One region of the Shewanella sp. 6_MG-2023 genome, then DNA from elsewhere that is predicted to be linked to it. Evidence: riboswitches for the same ligand, from Rfam matches in the RefSeq annotation. Region 1 holds a riboswitch; each other region holds the start of a gene.

Region 1 (5,187 bases):
TGTGGCGATAACAGTAATATTTAACGATTTAATTAATGTGAGTACTTCGAGTTGGTAACGGATATCAAGGTGATTGGTAGGCTCATCAAGCAATAAAATTTCTGGCTTTTGTAATAGGGCTCTGCCAATCAGTAAGCGTTGTTTTTCTCCACCAGATAAGTGCTCGAAAATATGCTCGCCTTTATCTGACAAGTTAACTTGCTCAAGCACTTCATCAATGATCCGTTGCTCTTTTTTATAGTCAATAGCTTGCCACCATTTATGCTGGCTAACTAAGCCCGTTGCCAGTAATTGGCGGCAGGTGACAGAAAACCCTGATGGAGGGTGTTGCAGCACGACAGCAACTTTTGCTGAAAATTGACGACGAGAGATGTCATTAATATTGACCCCGTCAAGATAGATTTCGCCAGTTGATGGCTTTAGGTATTTATAAATACAGCGCAGTAATGTGGATTTACCAACACCATTAGGGCCTAAAATACCAATAGTCTCTCCTTTATTTACCTTGAAGTTCAGTTGTTGCAATACATTTTTATCAGCGCAACTCCAACTTAAGTTATTAACTGATAGGTGTTCTATTGTGTGGTTATTTACTGTCATTAGTATTCCACTTAGGCGTCAATAGCGCTGACGCCTAAGTCTTAGTTAGGACATAATTAGAAAGCTTGGTAACTCAAGCTCACAAAATATTCCATCCCTGGATTGTTGTAGTTGCTGACGGTCATATAGTCATCATCAAGTATGTTGTTGGTTTTCACACGTAGTTGCCATTTGTCGTTAAACCAATATCCCATGCTGACATCGACCCTATGGTAAGCATCAAGGTGTTGGCCGTAACCTGAATAGCGTTTGCCTTGATAGTGATAGCTTACGAGTAGGTCAAAGTGTTCCCATTGATAGCCCACACTATAATCAAACTCGTGCTCACTACGGCCAACAAGTTCTTCATCATTTTTAGTGTCTTTGGCATCTAAATAGGTGTACGAAATCCGGTGGTCTAATTGCCACAGCTTGGTATTTAACGATAACTCTAAGCCTTTTATCTTGGCTTCATTGATGTTGGCAGGTTTCCATATGTAACCATCTTCATCAATCGGTGCCCAAGCAATGAGGTTATTAATATCGTTTTGGAATAAACTGATATAACCTTGAATAGCAGAGCCCCTATAATTAAGGGTTAATTCATAGCTTTCAGAGGTTTCGGAGGATAAATCTGGGTTTCCTGTTCCAGGCCAGTATAAGTCATTAAAAGTAGGTGCTTTAAAGCCTGTGCCTGTGCTTGCCGTTAAGCGCCATTGATCAGAAAAGTTATAGGCTGCACTTAAATTATAAGAAGTTTCATTGTCGATATTTTCAACGTCATCATATCGGACAGCCCCTTCAAATAGAACGTTATGCCATTGGTATTGAGCCAGCGCATAAATTCCCCAAACTTCTCGTTCATTGACAGCATAATCCCCATTTACGGACTCGTTATACCAATCCACTCCGCCGATAACAGTCAGTTCATTAGATGCTTTAAATTGGTTTGTCCAATTTATTTGATCGCGAGTTGTTTCGTATTTTTGTCTCGCGACATCCGGGTTATCACCGCGAAAATTGACATTTGAATCTTGAGATTGACCAATATTTAATTTACTCGTGAGTTGCTCGCCCTGATATTGGGTGCCAACATTCCACAAATAATTGTCAAAATCAGCTTGGTCAGTGCCGCCACTGGCGTAAATATCATCGTGTTCGCTATTACCAGTGTCATATTGTAGACTCCAGCTAATATCCCATTGGTCAGAGATATTTTGCAAACCCGCTACAGTTAATCCTATGCGGTCATAGCCATCATCATCAGCTTCTTCTGGAGCGCCATTATGGATATTATATCCATCTGAACGTTCACTGTTTACTGTGATAGTACTTTGACCATCACCATGTGCCACTCCCGCACCTACAGTGCCTCGTAGATAGTTATTACTACCTAACTCGGTACTGGCAAACCATTCACCACCATTAAGTTGGCGAGTAAATATTTGTATTACGCCGCCAATAGCATCACTGCCCCAAATAGAAGCTCTAGGGCCTTTTATGACTTCTATCCGCTCAATATTTTGTGGAGAAAGGGAGCCAAAATTGACAGCGTTTAGGGGGGCAGATCCAACCCTTAAACCATCAATAAGCACCAATGAATGCCCAGAGCTGGTGCCTCGTATACTCACTGAAGCCGTTTGTCCAGCCCCACCATTTCGAGTCACACTTAAACCTGGTAATGCTTCTAGAACATCAACTACTGATTTGGGATTAAGCACATCAATTTCTTCACGTTCAATGGTATTAATTACCGTAAGTTGTGAGTCTGGTGTGCTCTCAAAACGTGTTCCAGTGACCACGATTGTTTCATGCACTGGGACTGCAGGTGCTGCAGCATTTACACTGTAAGTTTGAAAAATAGCTAATGTGATAGCTGATAAACGCAGTTTAAAACTCATTATTGTTGCCTTGTTATGCTGAGTTTAAAATAGCGGGAGATGCGCTGCTTGTTAATAATTGAGTAACTAGTAGCGAATAGAAAAAATCCAATCTTTCTATGTCTCAAGAAACCCGCTTGAGTACATCGAACAATTAGGTCGGTCTCCTGGCTCACAGCATCTAGAAATACACCTTCCCGATATAAAGTCAGTGGTAAAAAGTATTTCGCTCTGTTTACAGTTGCAGGTACAGCTGTGGGGTCTCACCACATTCCCAAAAATAACACCCTAATTGTATTGATAGTGATAAAGCTTGTTCGCACAACTCATTGTTGTGAACTGTTACTTTACCCATCGATGATGTGGTGGAATATAATCAATTATTGGTAGTTGGAATGTGAAAATGGTCACAGGTTTATTTATATGGACTAAAGTGTGTGACTTTTAACAGTACTTTTGTGGTGAGACTTTATGGGGCGGTTTTTCTTGCTTTAAATATGAGCTATTTTTACTTGTAATAAGATTTAGGTTGAAAATTAATTTTATAATATGTTTAAATTACTGTTAAAAGTAACATATTAAAAATTATTAAGCATTGCTATTATTTGTTGTGAGAGTTGTTTTACGCATATCGTAATAGAGATGTTTAAAACAATATTCACAACATTTGAATGTAACCATAATTGTTTGGTTTATTCTTATTTTGATATCGTTTTTTTCTGCAAGTTAAATGTTATTTGAAGTCATATTTTTATATTGTGGCTTTTTTGATATTTTTTAATATATACTTCCACCCAAAGTATATGGTAAAACTGAGTAATAACTTCATCACTCTTACTTGGTAACCCTGCATTATGAGGTTAGAGGCATCTAACCTCATTTTTTTTGAGGCTAAATTTTCATCACGGAACCTATGTGTAATTTTATACATGATAGGTTGTTTACGCTTAAGTGTGATTGCTAGAATGCAAATGTTAGCAGTGAGACTTTTAAACTAGATAGGAAAGTTAGTTGCTGAGGAACGTGTTTTTATTTTTTAAATAAAGACTCTCTATGAATTAATCAGCAACTGGCTGAAATAAAAATATTAAGTGTTATCACTTTTAAACTAAAGGGTTTTCCATCACCTTAATATTTTTTACTTTAACATGTTAAGTGCACTAATCCTGTCTGGTTTTGATTTGTAATCACTAGTTTCAATAAGTATTAATATACTAATATGTCCAAATAACAAAGCAAATATAAGTTAATAACTCTATTACTTGCTGCGTTGCGCCAAGGGTGTCACCTGTATATCCATTTATTTGTTTTTTCATTAACTTGAGTAATAAAACAAAAGCTATCAACCAAGTTGCTAGTAATAATAAAGTTAAGCTGCTTGGCAGTAAAAGCAATCCAGGGAAACCACATGCAGTTAGTATCAATAATGTGTTGTAGTTGATAGTATTTGATTTTTGTGGTGTTTTGTTTTCCCCTATACGTGCATATTCAAGAAAGAATGGCACCATGCCAGAGATAGCTCTGCTAGCACCATGTGCAGTTATTAATGCGAGCATGACTTGCTGCATACTGAGTAGCTGCAGGCTACTCAGTTTTATTGCAAAGGTTGATATTAATGCAAGTACCCCATAGGTGCCAATCTGGCTATCTTTCATTATTGCTAACTTTCTGCTTTTATCCCAACCTCCACCAAAGCCATCAGCGAGATCGGCCAAGCCATCTTCATGAAAGGCACCGGTTGCAAGGATGAGTATTACCAAAGTCACAACGCACGCAAGGGAATGAGGAACTACTAAGCTAAGTGCAAAGTATACAGCTGCGCCAAAAAAACCTATAAAAAGACCAACCAATGAAAACCAACGACTAGCAGCCGCCACAGTCTTTTCATGAAACATCATGTGATTTGTAAAAGGAAAGCGTGTTAGAAAACTAATGGCTGCAAGAACTTCATTAAATATATTGTTTTTTTTTATGTCTAAGTTACTCATAACTTGTTTTTTCTCTTTAATCTTGTGGGGTTAGTGATAGAGTATTTTAAGATTACTATTTATGGTTTGCATAATGTTACTGAGAACTTGTTAGGGCAAAAGTGGGGGAGAGTAACCACTTTTTCAATATCATTAAATTTTTTTGATTGAATGGATATTTAATATAGTGATTAACTCAAATTAGGTATGAGTAATAGATCACAAGTTTCTTTTTAAGGAAGAAAGACTGTGCTTTTTCACAGCTTTCAACTGCAATGTAATTGAGGTGAACTAATATTGAATACTGTCAACAACATAAAATTTCAATTGGAACTTTTTAACAGCGTCCATTGCTTCCAGCATAGCAGGTTGAGCTAAGTTCTCCACAGCAGGCACGGCTGAACACATCATTTTATATATAATAGGAAGCCTTGCGTTCAAATCCCTATCTCTCCGCCATATTTAAGACGAAAGGCTCATCAGAAATGATGAGCCTTTTTTCGTTTAACTTACTAAAAATATTGAAGATTAATACTATCAATTCAAAACTACTTTATTGTCTAGTGTTTGAAGTGCCTGTTTTATAGTCACTTATCTTCCTTGAGAGGATTGACTCAGTCAATATCCCTGCTTTTCGCATCAGCAGAGCTCCTATTAACGTGTAGCTCACACGTATCTGTTTAGCCACATATTTACGTGATAAAGGCTTTCCTTTTGATGTAAAAGTATCTTTGTTAACCCTAGGCTTTGCTGAAGCCATA
Region 2 (5,187 bases), on a different contig from region 1:
ACAGGCAACGGGAATATCAGGTATGACACGTGGCTCATGGCTGATAACGGCATTGCGAATAACACTAATGTGCGCTGGTGTACTACCACAACAGCCACCCACAATATTGAGCATGCCTTCCCGTGCCCAATCACTGATCACTTCGGCCATTTCTTCTGGGGTTTCATCGTAACCACCAAACTCATTAGGTAAGCCAGCGTTAGGGTGGGCAGAAACATAACATTCTGCAATCCGTGATAACTCTTCAACGTAGGGACGCAACTCTTTTGGGCCAAGGGCGCAGTTAAGGCCAATGGATAATGGTTTGATATGGCGCAGTGAGTTGTAAAAGCCTTCGGTGGTTTGCCCTGTTAGGGTACGACCTGAAGCATCAGTAATGGTGCCTGAAATCATTACAGGTAGCCGATCACCAATTTGATCAAACACTAATTCGATGGCAAATAATGCGGCTTTGGCGTTGAGGGTATCAAAGATGGTTTCGACCATGATGATATCAGCGCCGCCGTTAATTAATGCGGTGGTTGACTCAACATAGGCTTCGACTAACTCGTCAAAGCTGACGTTACGAAAGCTTGGGTCATTAACATCTGGGCTGATAGAGCAAGTGCGGTTGGTTGGCCCAAGCACCCCTGCAACATAGCGTTTAATACCCGTTTGCGCAGTAACGTCATCAGCGGCTTCACGGGCAACTTTGGCGCCTTCAAGGTTAATTTCTGCTGACAACGACTGCATGTCGTAATCGGCCATAGCAATCGTGGTGGCATTAAAGGTATTGGTTTCAATAATGTCAGCACCCGCTAACAGGTATTTAGTGTGGATATCTTTAATGATTTGGCGTTGGCTTAGCACCAACATGTCGTTGTTGCCTTTTACGTCACAGTGCCAGTCTTTAAAACGCTCACCACGATAGTCGGCTTCTTCCAGTTTGTAGTCTTGAATCATTGTGCCCATGGCACCATCGAGGATAACTATGCGCTGTTTTAGCGTATTTGTAAGTTGTTCAAGTACCTGACTGTAGGAAGTCGACTTCGCCATAACGTATTACCTTAATTGCTTTTATGCTAATCACTTAATCGAGCGTTAAATAACACGCTAACTTAAGTAGTTAGTGGATTGTGTTAACGGTTTTAGATGAAATAAGCATACCTTTATTTATGCTTTTATAGGGCAGAATAATGCGAAATTCCCTGTAATAAAATTCATCTTAAAATATTTTGTTTGGACATTTAAACGTATAGACGTCCATAATACGTTTAAATAGATTGTAAGAGCAAGCCCATTGCTCACACTAAAAACATAAGCCAATTGAAACGGCCGATGGAGTCTCCTTAGATGAAGCAAGCTAAGATAATATTGTTACGCCATGGCCAATGTGAGGGCGACAGTATTTTGCGGGGTAAAACCGATGTGGCGCTAACTGATTTGGGGCTAACGAACATGCACCAGAGTGCGGCTAAGCTAGGGCTATTAGGTTGTTTGCCATCACTGCAGCTATACAGTTCGCCTTTGGTGCGCTGCCATGCGTTTGCCGCTGAATTAGCGCAGCAGTTAAACCAAGTGAGTGCTGATTTAGCTTTACAGGTTGAGATAATGTCTCAATTACAGGAAATTGATTTTGGCTTGTGGGACGGAAAAAGCTTTGCAGAGCTTTATCAGCATAGCGCTAAAGCGTTAGATGCCTATTGGGATAACCCTTGGGAGCATGGCGCGCCCCAAGCTGAGCCCATGGCTGAATTTGAACAAAGGGTGGCGCAGGCTTTTGCGCAAATAACCTTGCAAGCTTACAACTTGGCTGAAGCTCATACTGCTGAGGCTAATAGTGCTAAGGCAACAGCATCAGCCACTGCTCTGGTAGTGACTCACGGTGGAGTTATCCGTCATATTATCGCTTTGGTGTTAGGGCTTGAGCGCTGTAAAGGGCTATATGGACAACTGAATATAGATTATGCCGCGACGGTAACCATTGATGTGTTTTGGCCTGAAGCTGATGATAAATCGACTAAACCCGTCTATCGTTTAAACTGGAATAATTAGTTTTAGCCTAAAATTAGCAGAAAAAACTAACTTCACTTAGGCAGATATACCGTACAATATAAGCCGCATTTATTAAGTGCAATAAAATTTCAAATTAAGTCAATTTAGCTGCAGTTGAGTGCTTGTGTGAAATGCTTTAAGCAACACCAGTATCAAGCGGTTCGCTAAATGAGTAGGGAATCGAGAACTAGCCTAAATGCTGTTTAGCTCGAACTGTACCCGCAACTGTAAAATAGCATCTCATCACTTGTAAGATAAGTGATTAATGAATGCCATTAAGTCAGATACCTAGCTTAGTTTTTCTTGCTGAATTAGCAGCACCTAACAACAACTTGAGCGGGTAACTCAGGCGGAGTTTGTATCGTGATCAGTATTAAAACCCCTGATGTGGCTAAACATGCCTCTTGGATAACCGCAGGGGTAGTATCTTGACTACTGCGGCATTAACAGTTGATCAGCTAAGCTGGTCAGTTGCAGACAATGAGATCCTTTCTCAAGTCAGTTTTGCCTTGCAACGTGGTGAAATGCTAGGGCTTATTGGCCCTAATGGTGCGGGTAAATCCAGCTTACTGCGCTGCTTGTATCGCTATATCACCCCTGATGCTGGCAAAATCAGCTTATTTGGCGACAATATTAATGGTTTTTCTCATAAACAATTGGCCACTAAGGTTGCCGTAGTGCAGCAAGAGTCACCCCATTATTTTGATATGACCACCCATCAACTGGTTTCTATGGGCTTAACGCCCCATAAAGGACTTTTTGAAACCAATACCCAAGCAGATGCAGATGATATTGCCAAGGCGCTGGCTAAAGTGGGTCTTGAGCACAAAGCCTTGCAGCAATATGAGCAGTTATCTGGCGGTGAAAAACAGCGGGCATTAATTGCACGGGCTATCGTGCAAAAGCCGCAGTTATTGATCCTTGATGAGCCGACTAATCATTTAGATATTCGCTATCAAATCCAAATTCTTGAGTTGGTTAGGCAACTTGGCATTAGCGTGATTGCCTCTATTCACGATCTTAATTTAGCCAGCGCAATGTGCGATAGATTGCTGTTACTTGATCAAGGAAAGTGCATCGCTCAAGGTTTACCTGATGAAGTATTAACAGAAACCATTTTGGGGAACGTGTTTGATGTTTGCTGCCAAATATCAAGTCACCCACAGCACGGTAAACCGTTAATTACCTACTTTTATGGTTATCAAAGTCATTATGACAATGCTAATCAAAACACTTGTCAAAGCTCGCAGCAAAACGCATATCCAAGCTCTGAACAAAAACATGGCCAATCAAACCACGGGCAGGGCGATAAATGACAGCCATTGATGCCACACAATCAGTGAAGCTAGCAAAGCAGATGAGTTTAAGTTTTAAGCATAAGCTACTGCTGTTTGTTACTGCCATAGTGACCTTAGTTACTCCAATCGCCGCGGCAAGTTTCGGCGCTGCTAATATCAGTTTTGAACAGGTCGTTAGCTTGTTTGCTAATTTGGCATTAGGTACAGGTGAAACAGATTCACTAACGCAGCGGATTGTGTTTGAGCTGCGTTTTCCAAGAATTATTTTAGCCTTTGTGGCAGGCGCAGGTTTGGCGCTTGCGGGCAGTGTATTGCAAACGGTGACACGTAACCCGTTGGCGGATCCCTATTTATTTGGTATTAGCTCTGGGGCGTCATTTGGGGCGGTATTAGTGCTGAGCTTTTTTGGCAGCCAAGGCTTAGTGCTGCAATGGTTAGCAGAGTCTTCTGGTCATCTTGCCAATGCCATTTTACGTTCAGGCTTATTCAGTAATGATGCCTGGTGGTCTTGGTCATCCATTAGTTTACCAATTGGCGCTTTTATTGGTTCGAGTTTATCTGTGCTGTTGGTATTAGGTTTATCTGGTTTTGGTCGTGCTAGCCAAGTTGAGCGGATGCTATTGTCTGGGGTGGCCACCTCTTTCATGTTCGGCGCGCTAACCAGTTTGGTACTGTATTTTTCAAGCCCTCAAGCGGCGGCTTCAGTATTATTTTGGAGTTTGGGCAGCTTTGCTAAAGCTAGCTGGGCAGGCCTGGTTATCCCATCTGTGGTGGTAGTTTGCAGCATATTAATTATTTTAGCTTTTAAGCGTCAGGTATTAGCCATTCAAGCGGGGGATGAAACGGCGCACTCCTTAGGGGTTAACGTCGCCAAAATTCGCTTAGCAATGCTTATTTTGTGTTCATTAATTACCGCCACGCTGGTGGCAAGTTGCGGCGGCATTGGCTTTGTTGGCTTGATGATCCCTCATACCGTGCGGCTGCTCTATCCTGGGCAACAACCTATTATGATGACGGCATTAGTCGGCGGCATATTTATGGTATGGATTGATGTATTAGCCCGTTGTTTATTAGGCAACCAAGAGTTGCCGGTAGGTATTATCACTGCCGCAATTGGTAGTGTATTTTTTCTTTTTGTATTACGTCATCGTCGATGAGATTGCAGTTTTGGAGAGTAAGGGATGTTTGCGGTAGATCCAGTTAGTCATAAATTTGATGATCAAATACAGCATAAAATTAATCAGAAAACTAAGCCGCTAGGGGCGCTAGGGTTACTCGAAACGCTAGCAATGCAGATTGCGCAAGTGCAACTAACGCCACAAGCTAATATGAAACCAAAGTACAATATTAGGCATAAGTTGAGTATTAATAAGCCTGCTATGTTGGTGTTTGCTGGCGATCATGGTATTGCTGCTCATGGGGTATCGATTGCCCCCAGTGAAGTTACTCAACAAATGGTGGCTAACTTTGCCAATGGCGGCGCTGCGATTAATGTCTTTTGCCGTCAAATGGGTTTAAACCTTGAAGTGATTGATTGCGGCATGTTGCAGCCAGTTGATGACCCTCGTATTACTCAGCATCGTTTAGGCAATGGCACTCAAGCAATTCATCAAAAAGCGGCCATGAGTTTATTAGCGGTTAAAGATGGCTTTAGCTATGCAAGTGAAGTGGTGCAACGTCACTATGATTCAGGTTGTAACCTGATTGCGCTTGGTGAAATGGGCATTGGCAATACCTCGTCAGCTGCGGCGATTATGGCCGCATTATTAGGCTTAGATATTAAAGAGTGTGTCGGCCGAGGTACGGGGATTGATGATAGAGCCTTTGCTCTTAAAACCGAGTTATTGGGTGTAGC
Region 3 (5,187 bases), on a different contig from region 1:
GGTAAGACAGATTACTTTATTAATCAACGTACTGAGCAAATTGAGCATTTTAGCTCGCCAAAGTACATTGGTGAAAAAGTGGGGGTTATCACCAGTGTTGGCCGCGATTTTATTAAAGTCGATAGCAGTAAAGCGGGTAAAGCCGTTGAGTTTAATAACGGTGATGGCTTGTGCTTCTTTATTGATGGTTATCAAAAGCAGCGTTTATCTGATAACAAAACCAAAGGCTTAAGGGTTAACCGCGCTGATGGTAATACTTTATATCTGACCGATGTGTCGAAAGACTTAAAAGTCGGTGTGGAGTTATTTAGAAACTTCGATCATCAATTTGATGCTTTGCTATCAAAAGACTCTGCTAGCCGTAACATTGCGGTTGATATGGTATTGGCTGATACGCCGCAAGGCATTTCACTGACCATCAGTGACAAGCATGCCCATAGCGTTACAGTAGAGCTTGAGTGGGCAAAAGAGCCGGCGAAAGATTACGCTAAAGCAGATGCAAGCCTGCGAACGCAGCTCGGCAAACTGGGTAACAGTGACTATCAGTTACAGCAGTTAACGATTGAATGTGCTAATCGTTGGTTTTTACCAGCGTCAGTGATTAATGGTTTAAGGCGAGATGCCATTGCCGCCTTTCATGACGCCAGAGTAAAAGGCTACCAGCGACCACAGCGAGCTGAGCATGATAAGTCAGCGCGTTTCCCGCAAAAGTATTTAAGTTTTTTATCTAATGTTGCAAACGATAAGTCTCGTGAATTTTATGAGCAACACGGTGTGGTTCAAATTGAAGACACTTACGAGAAAAACAAACTATTAACCGATGCACCATTAATGGTGACTAAGCATTGCTTACGTTACAGCTTTAATTTATGCCCTAAAGAAGTTGAAGGCATTAAAGCTGACCCAATGGTGCTCGATATTGGCAAAGACCGCTTAAAGCTGGTTTTCGATTGCCTAAAATGTGAAATGATGATCGTTGGATCAAATCAATTAGTAAAGTAATCAGGTGATGTCATCTTATTACTCAATAACCATTATCACGCGCGATGCGTGGCGATAAATTTGTAGGAAAAAGCCCAAAATGACTAAAGCAAAAAAATATGATTTTAGAGTAAAACAAGTTGGTACAACTTGGAAAACTGAAATCACTCGTCGTATGACTGCAACTAAGACTATTGTGTCTAAAAGTCATGACGGATTTGCATCAGAAGCCGAGGCTGAAGCTTGGGGTAAGCAAGAGCTTCCCGCTTTTTTAACCACGCAAGCTGAACGCAATAAACGTAAAACAGAAAAACAACTTAAGGCTAAATCAATTGCAGATGCAATTGCTGCAGAAGCATTAACCGATGAAGCAGATGCATTATCAGATGATGCTAAGCAAATAGATGCTGCCGATAGCGCAGATGTTGTTGAAGATTAAGCGTTAAAACATTACAGTAATGCAACAACTTGGTGACAAGGTTTGCCGTATTTATTTTTGAATAAACCAAACTTCACCTTTCAGCACCAATACCAAGGACGAATTAGGTATGAAAGCTTGCTTTACGACAATAATATTTTCAGGGCTGTTGTTATTAGGCCCTGGAAATAAAGTAATGGCCAAAGAGTCACAGTCTTACCTCAATAGCACCACCAATCAATCAGCAGATGCAACTAACGCTGCAAAAAGAGAGTTATCAATATTTTCCAAAAGTGTGTCTTTTGAGCTGCCTATTGGCTGGAATATGGCATTTAATTCTAGCAAAGGGAATATGTATAAAGCTGAGTTTGTTCCTGCTGGAGAAAGTTTAAATAATTGGTCTGATTTATTCTGTATTCAAGGCTTTGAGGGCTTGGCAGAAAATATCGAGCCTGAGCGATTTTTAAATAATTTTGCTAGCACCTACCAAGACAGCTGCCAAGGTGAGGTGGTTTATGAGCAACTTGGAAAAACCCAGATGGGTGGTCAAGAAGCGTATCACGGCATTATCGGCTGTACCGTTATGGCTAACTTTTTACAGCAAGGTGGCTCAGTTAAACAGCAAGGTGAAATAGGTTATTACGCCGTAATTAAAGGCGTTGAAGACTTGTACTTTATGCATAAGTCTATGCGCGGCGATGTTTTTAATAAAAACTCAGCGCCATTAAAATCGACCAATCATCGTCAATTTATGTCGAATTTTAAGCAGTTACGATTCTAGACATTTTCTTTTTATCAATAATTGGTTTATCAACAATCCGCTTATCAGTAAGCGAGCTATTAATGAGTAATCATATTATTCAAACTATTTTTCAATAAGTTGAATAATATGATTGATTCATTTTCGTTATATCAAAAATCCCCATAAGCACGTTATACTATATCAGCTTGTTATATGGCTGCTTTAAGTCGTAGCAATCAAAAAATTTATATAATTTATCGTCAATTTATAGTGGTGCCTGTGTACGACACGGGATAATCGGGAAACTAGTGAAAATCTAGTACTGCCCCCGCAACGGTAATGGTGAGGACTGAGTGCGTTAAAGCTTGTAGCTGTGAAATTTAAGCTGCTATTTAACGTTAAAAATTCATGTTCGTCAGTAGCTTTGCTACTTTAACCTAAGTCCGGAGACCGGCCCTATAGATGATTTTGAGATTTCGGTGGGCAGATCTCGAAATGTAGCTCGTTGCTTGTAAATAATCATGGCTTATCGCTAACAGATAAATTTACGAGTACGATGCGCTGCGGCAAATATGCCCCATTTTTCCTTTCAGGAGTTAAAGGTAAATGGGTACAAATCTAACAAAAATCGCATCAGCATTAAGCCTAGTATTTGGTCTAGCTGCTTCAACAACCTCAGTTGTTTACGCTGACACCACAACAGACAATTCTGCCAATGCAGAGGTTGAAAAAATTGTGGTTATTGGTCGTCAAGATGCAAATCCTCTTAATATTGCAGCGAATGTAAATGTGATCGACCAAGCTGATATTCAGCTTAGTGGTGCGGTGAGCTTAACGGAGTTATTACGTTCTCAAGCGGGTATTCAAGTGTCTGATAACAACTCAGGTACGACTTTTGCCATGCGCGGTTTTTCAGCGTCTCAAGCCGCCAGCAATACCTTAATTTTGATTGATGGTCGCCGCTTAAACAATATTGATATTGCGGCTCCTAGCATTAATGCAGTGCCGTTAAATCAAGTTGAGCGGGTGGAAATATTATCAGGTAGTGCTGGGGTACTTTATGGCGATCAAGCTGTTGGCGGGGTGATTAACATCATCACTAAAGCGCCTAATAAAGACGGCGGCGGACTGCAATTAAGTGCTGGCAGCTTTGATACTTATGAAGCTAAAGGGGATATTTCAGGCAAAATTAATGACGCTTGGCATTATTACTTGGCCGGCAGTTACAATCAAAGTGATAACTATCGCGATAATAACGACAGTGAAACCGGCTCAATTCTAGGCCGTTTGCAATATCAAACTGATTTACAAAATTTCTTTGTTGAAGCCAGCTACTTCGATAATGATCGCCAGGCCCCTGGTGCGCTAACACTGGAGCAGTATCTGCAAGATCCAACTCAGGCCGCACCTTTTACCGATGATGATTATGTTCATGAAATGACCACAGCGCTGCGCAGTGGCTATGAGTACCAATTAACTAAAGAATGGGCTTTGGCCACTGATTTAACTTACTCTGATACTCTAACCACTAACTTTATTTGGGGCAGTGCTGGGCGTATCGAGCGAAGTTTATTAAGCTTTTCACCCAAAGCCACAGCAAATTATCAGCTAGATAATGGTGATTTAGACATTATTGCTGGGGTTGATTTAAGTATCGGAGAGGCCGATTTTGATACTGCTTACATTCAACGTAATAATGAACAGAAAGTGACCAGTGCTTATGTGCAAGCCTCAGTGCCATTAACGCAGTCATTATCCTATGTAGTTGGTGGGCGTTACAGTGAAGTGACAGATGACTTAACAGATCAATTATCATACGCAAATGGTGTTGAGCTTGATAATGATGCCCATGCATTTGAGTTAGGGTTAAATTATCGTCCAAGCCTTGCGCATCGTTTTTATATTCGCGCCAATGATAATTTCCGTTTTGCCAAAGTGGATGAGCAAGCCTATACCCCAATTACCACCCTTGGTCTTGATCCACAAACCGGCCGCTCATATGAAGCAGGTTGGGACTGGACCACTACAACACAAACCTTCAAATTAAACCTTTACCGTTTAGATTTGGAAGATGAAATTGTATATGACGCAGGGCGCACTGATGGTCCACAGGGCGGCGGTGCTAACGTTAATGCTGATGCTTCAACTCGTTTTGGCGTTAATGCCGCTTATGATGTGCAAATCGCTGCAGATTGGTTGCTGGGCGCATCATATGATTACATTGATGCTGAATTTACCGAAGGCGAGAACGAAGGCAAGGCGCTTTCTTGGGTTGCGGAGCATAATGCCCGTGCGTATGTGAGTTATGATATTGCCCAACAGTGGCAAATCTTCGCTGAAGGTATTTATACTGGTGAGCGTTATGTGGAAGGCGATAATGCCAATATCGACCCTAAATTATCAAGCTATGTATTGGCTAATTTAGCCATTAACTATACCCGTAATGAGTGGAGTGCCAGTTTACGTGCTGACAACTTGTTAGATAAGCAATATGTCAGTGCTGGCTATTATGTTCCTGAGGAATGGGGCGGCAGCGGTTATTACTCGGGTAATGGTCGCTCAATTCGCTTAACCTTAGGTTATCGTTTTTAAAATCCCTTTGTAATGAACTAACAGATAATAAGCGAAGCGTCTGATTTTTAGACGATAATAACTTGTTATCTAGCTAATTACACTGAAGATACTAAAGCCGACAAAGCACTTGTCGGCTTTTTGTCTTAATTAGCATTAATCACTTGACCTTTGTAGGGTTTCTATGGATAAATTCGTTAATCGAGAACGAAGAATTATACAGGGAAGCATCGCTTTATGACCTACCTTGAGCAGCAGGTACTCACTCAAGTAAAAGCTATTATTGGCAACGAAGAACAAGTCATTGGGCGCCGTGGTATTTTGATCCCTTTAAAAAAGGCCTTAATTAATGAAGCAGATATCCGCATTATTATCGATATCATTGCCAGCGATCCCGCGCTTGCCGCTCATTTACTTTGGCGCAGTAATACCGCTCAAGCTGGTGGCGTAATCGCGACAAAAAATCGCAGTATAA

Evidence for each region. A riboswitch is a leader RNA that binds a small molecule or an ion and turns the genes downstream of it on or off. The one in region 1 is predicted to bind cobalamin.
Region 2: linked by a shared signal. The riboswitch ahead of Q4533_RS07715 (ABC transporter ATP-binding protein) and the one ahead of Q4533_RS15960 (TonB-dependent receptor) in region 1 are both predicted to bind cobalamin.
Region 3: linked by a shared signal. The riboswitch ahead of Q4533_RS15185 (TonB-dependent receptor) and the one ahead of Q4533_RS15960 (TonB-dependent receptor) in region 1 are both predicted to bind cobalamin.

The regions. Positions count from the first base shown of each region.
Region 1 covers NZ_JAUOQU010000030.1:17,722-22,908, reverse strand. Annotated here, with positions in the region: gene Q4533_RS15965 (ABC transporter ATP-binding protein) at 1-600, opposite strand, end outside; gene Q4533_RS15960 (TonB-dependent receptor) at 657-2,480, opposite strand; cobalamin riboswitch at 2,599-2,765, opposite strand; gene cobS (adenosylcobinamide-GDP ribazoletransferase) at 3,674-4,447, opposite strand.
Region 2 covers NZ_JAUOQU010000010.1:7,432-12,618, forward strand. Annotated here, with positions in the region: gene metH (methionine synthase) at 1-1,035, opposite strand, end outside; gene Q4533_RS07710 (histidine phosphatase family protein) at 1,333-2,034, shown strand; cobalamin riboswitch at 2,173-2,345, shown strand; gene Q4533_RS07715 (ABC transporter ATP-binding protein) at 2,463-3,350, shown strand; gene Q4533_RS07720 (iron ABC transporter permease) at 3,392-4,489, shown strand; gene cobT (nicotinate-nucleotide--dimethylbenzimidazole phosphoribosyltransferase) at 4,514-5,187, shown strand, end outside.
Region 3 covers NZ_JAUOQU010000027.1:29,586-34,772, reverse strand. Annotated here, with positions in the region: gene Q4533_RS15200 (U32 family peptidase) at 1-1,002, shown strand, start outside; gene Q4533_RS15195 (DUF3622 domain-containing protein) at 1,082-1,420, shown strand; gene Q4533_RS15190 (hypothetical protein) at 1,596-2,180, shown strand; cobalamin riboswitch at 2,396-2,615, shown strand; gene Q4533_RS15185 (TonB-dependent receptor) at 2,748-4,733, shown strand; gene Q4533_RS15180 (HDOD domain-containing protein) at 4,950-5,187, shown strand, end outside.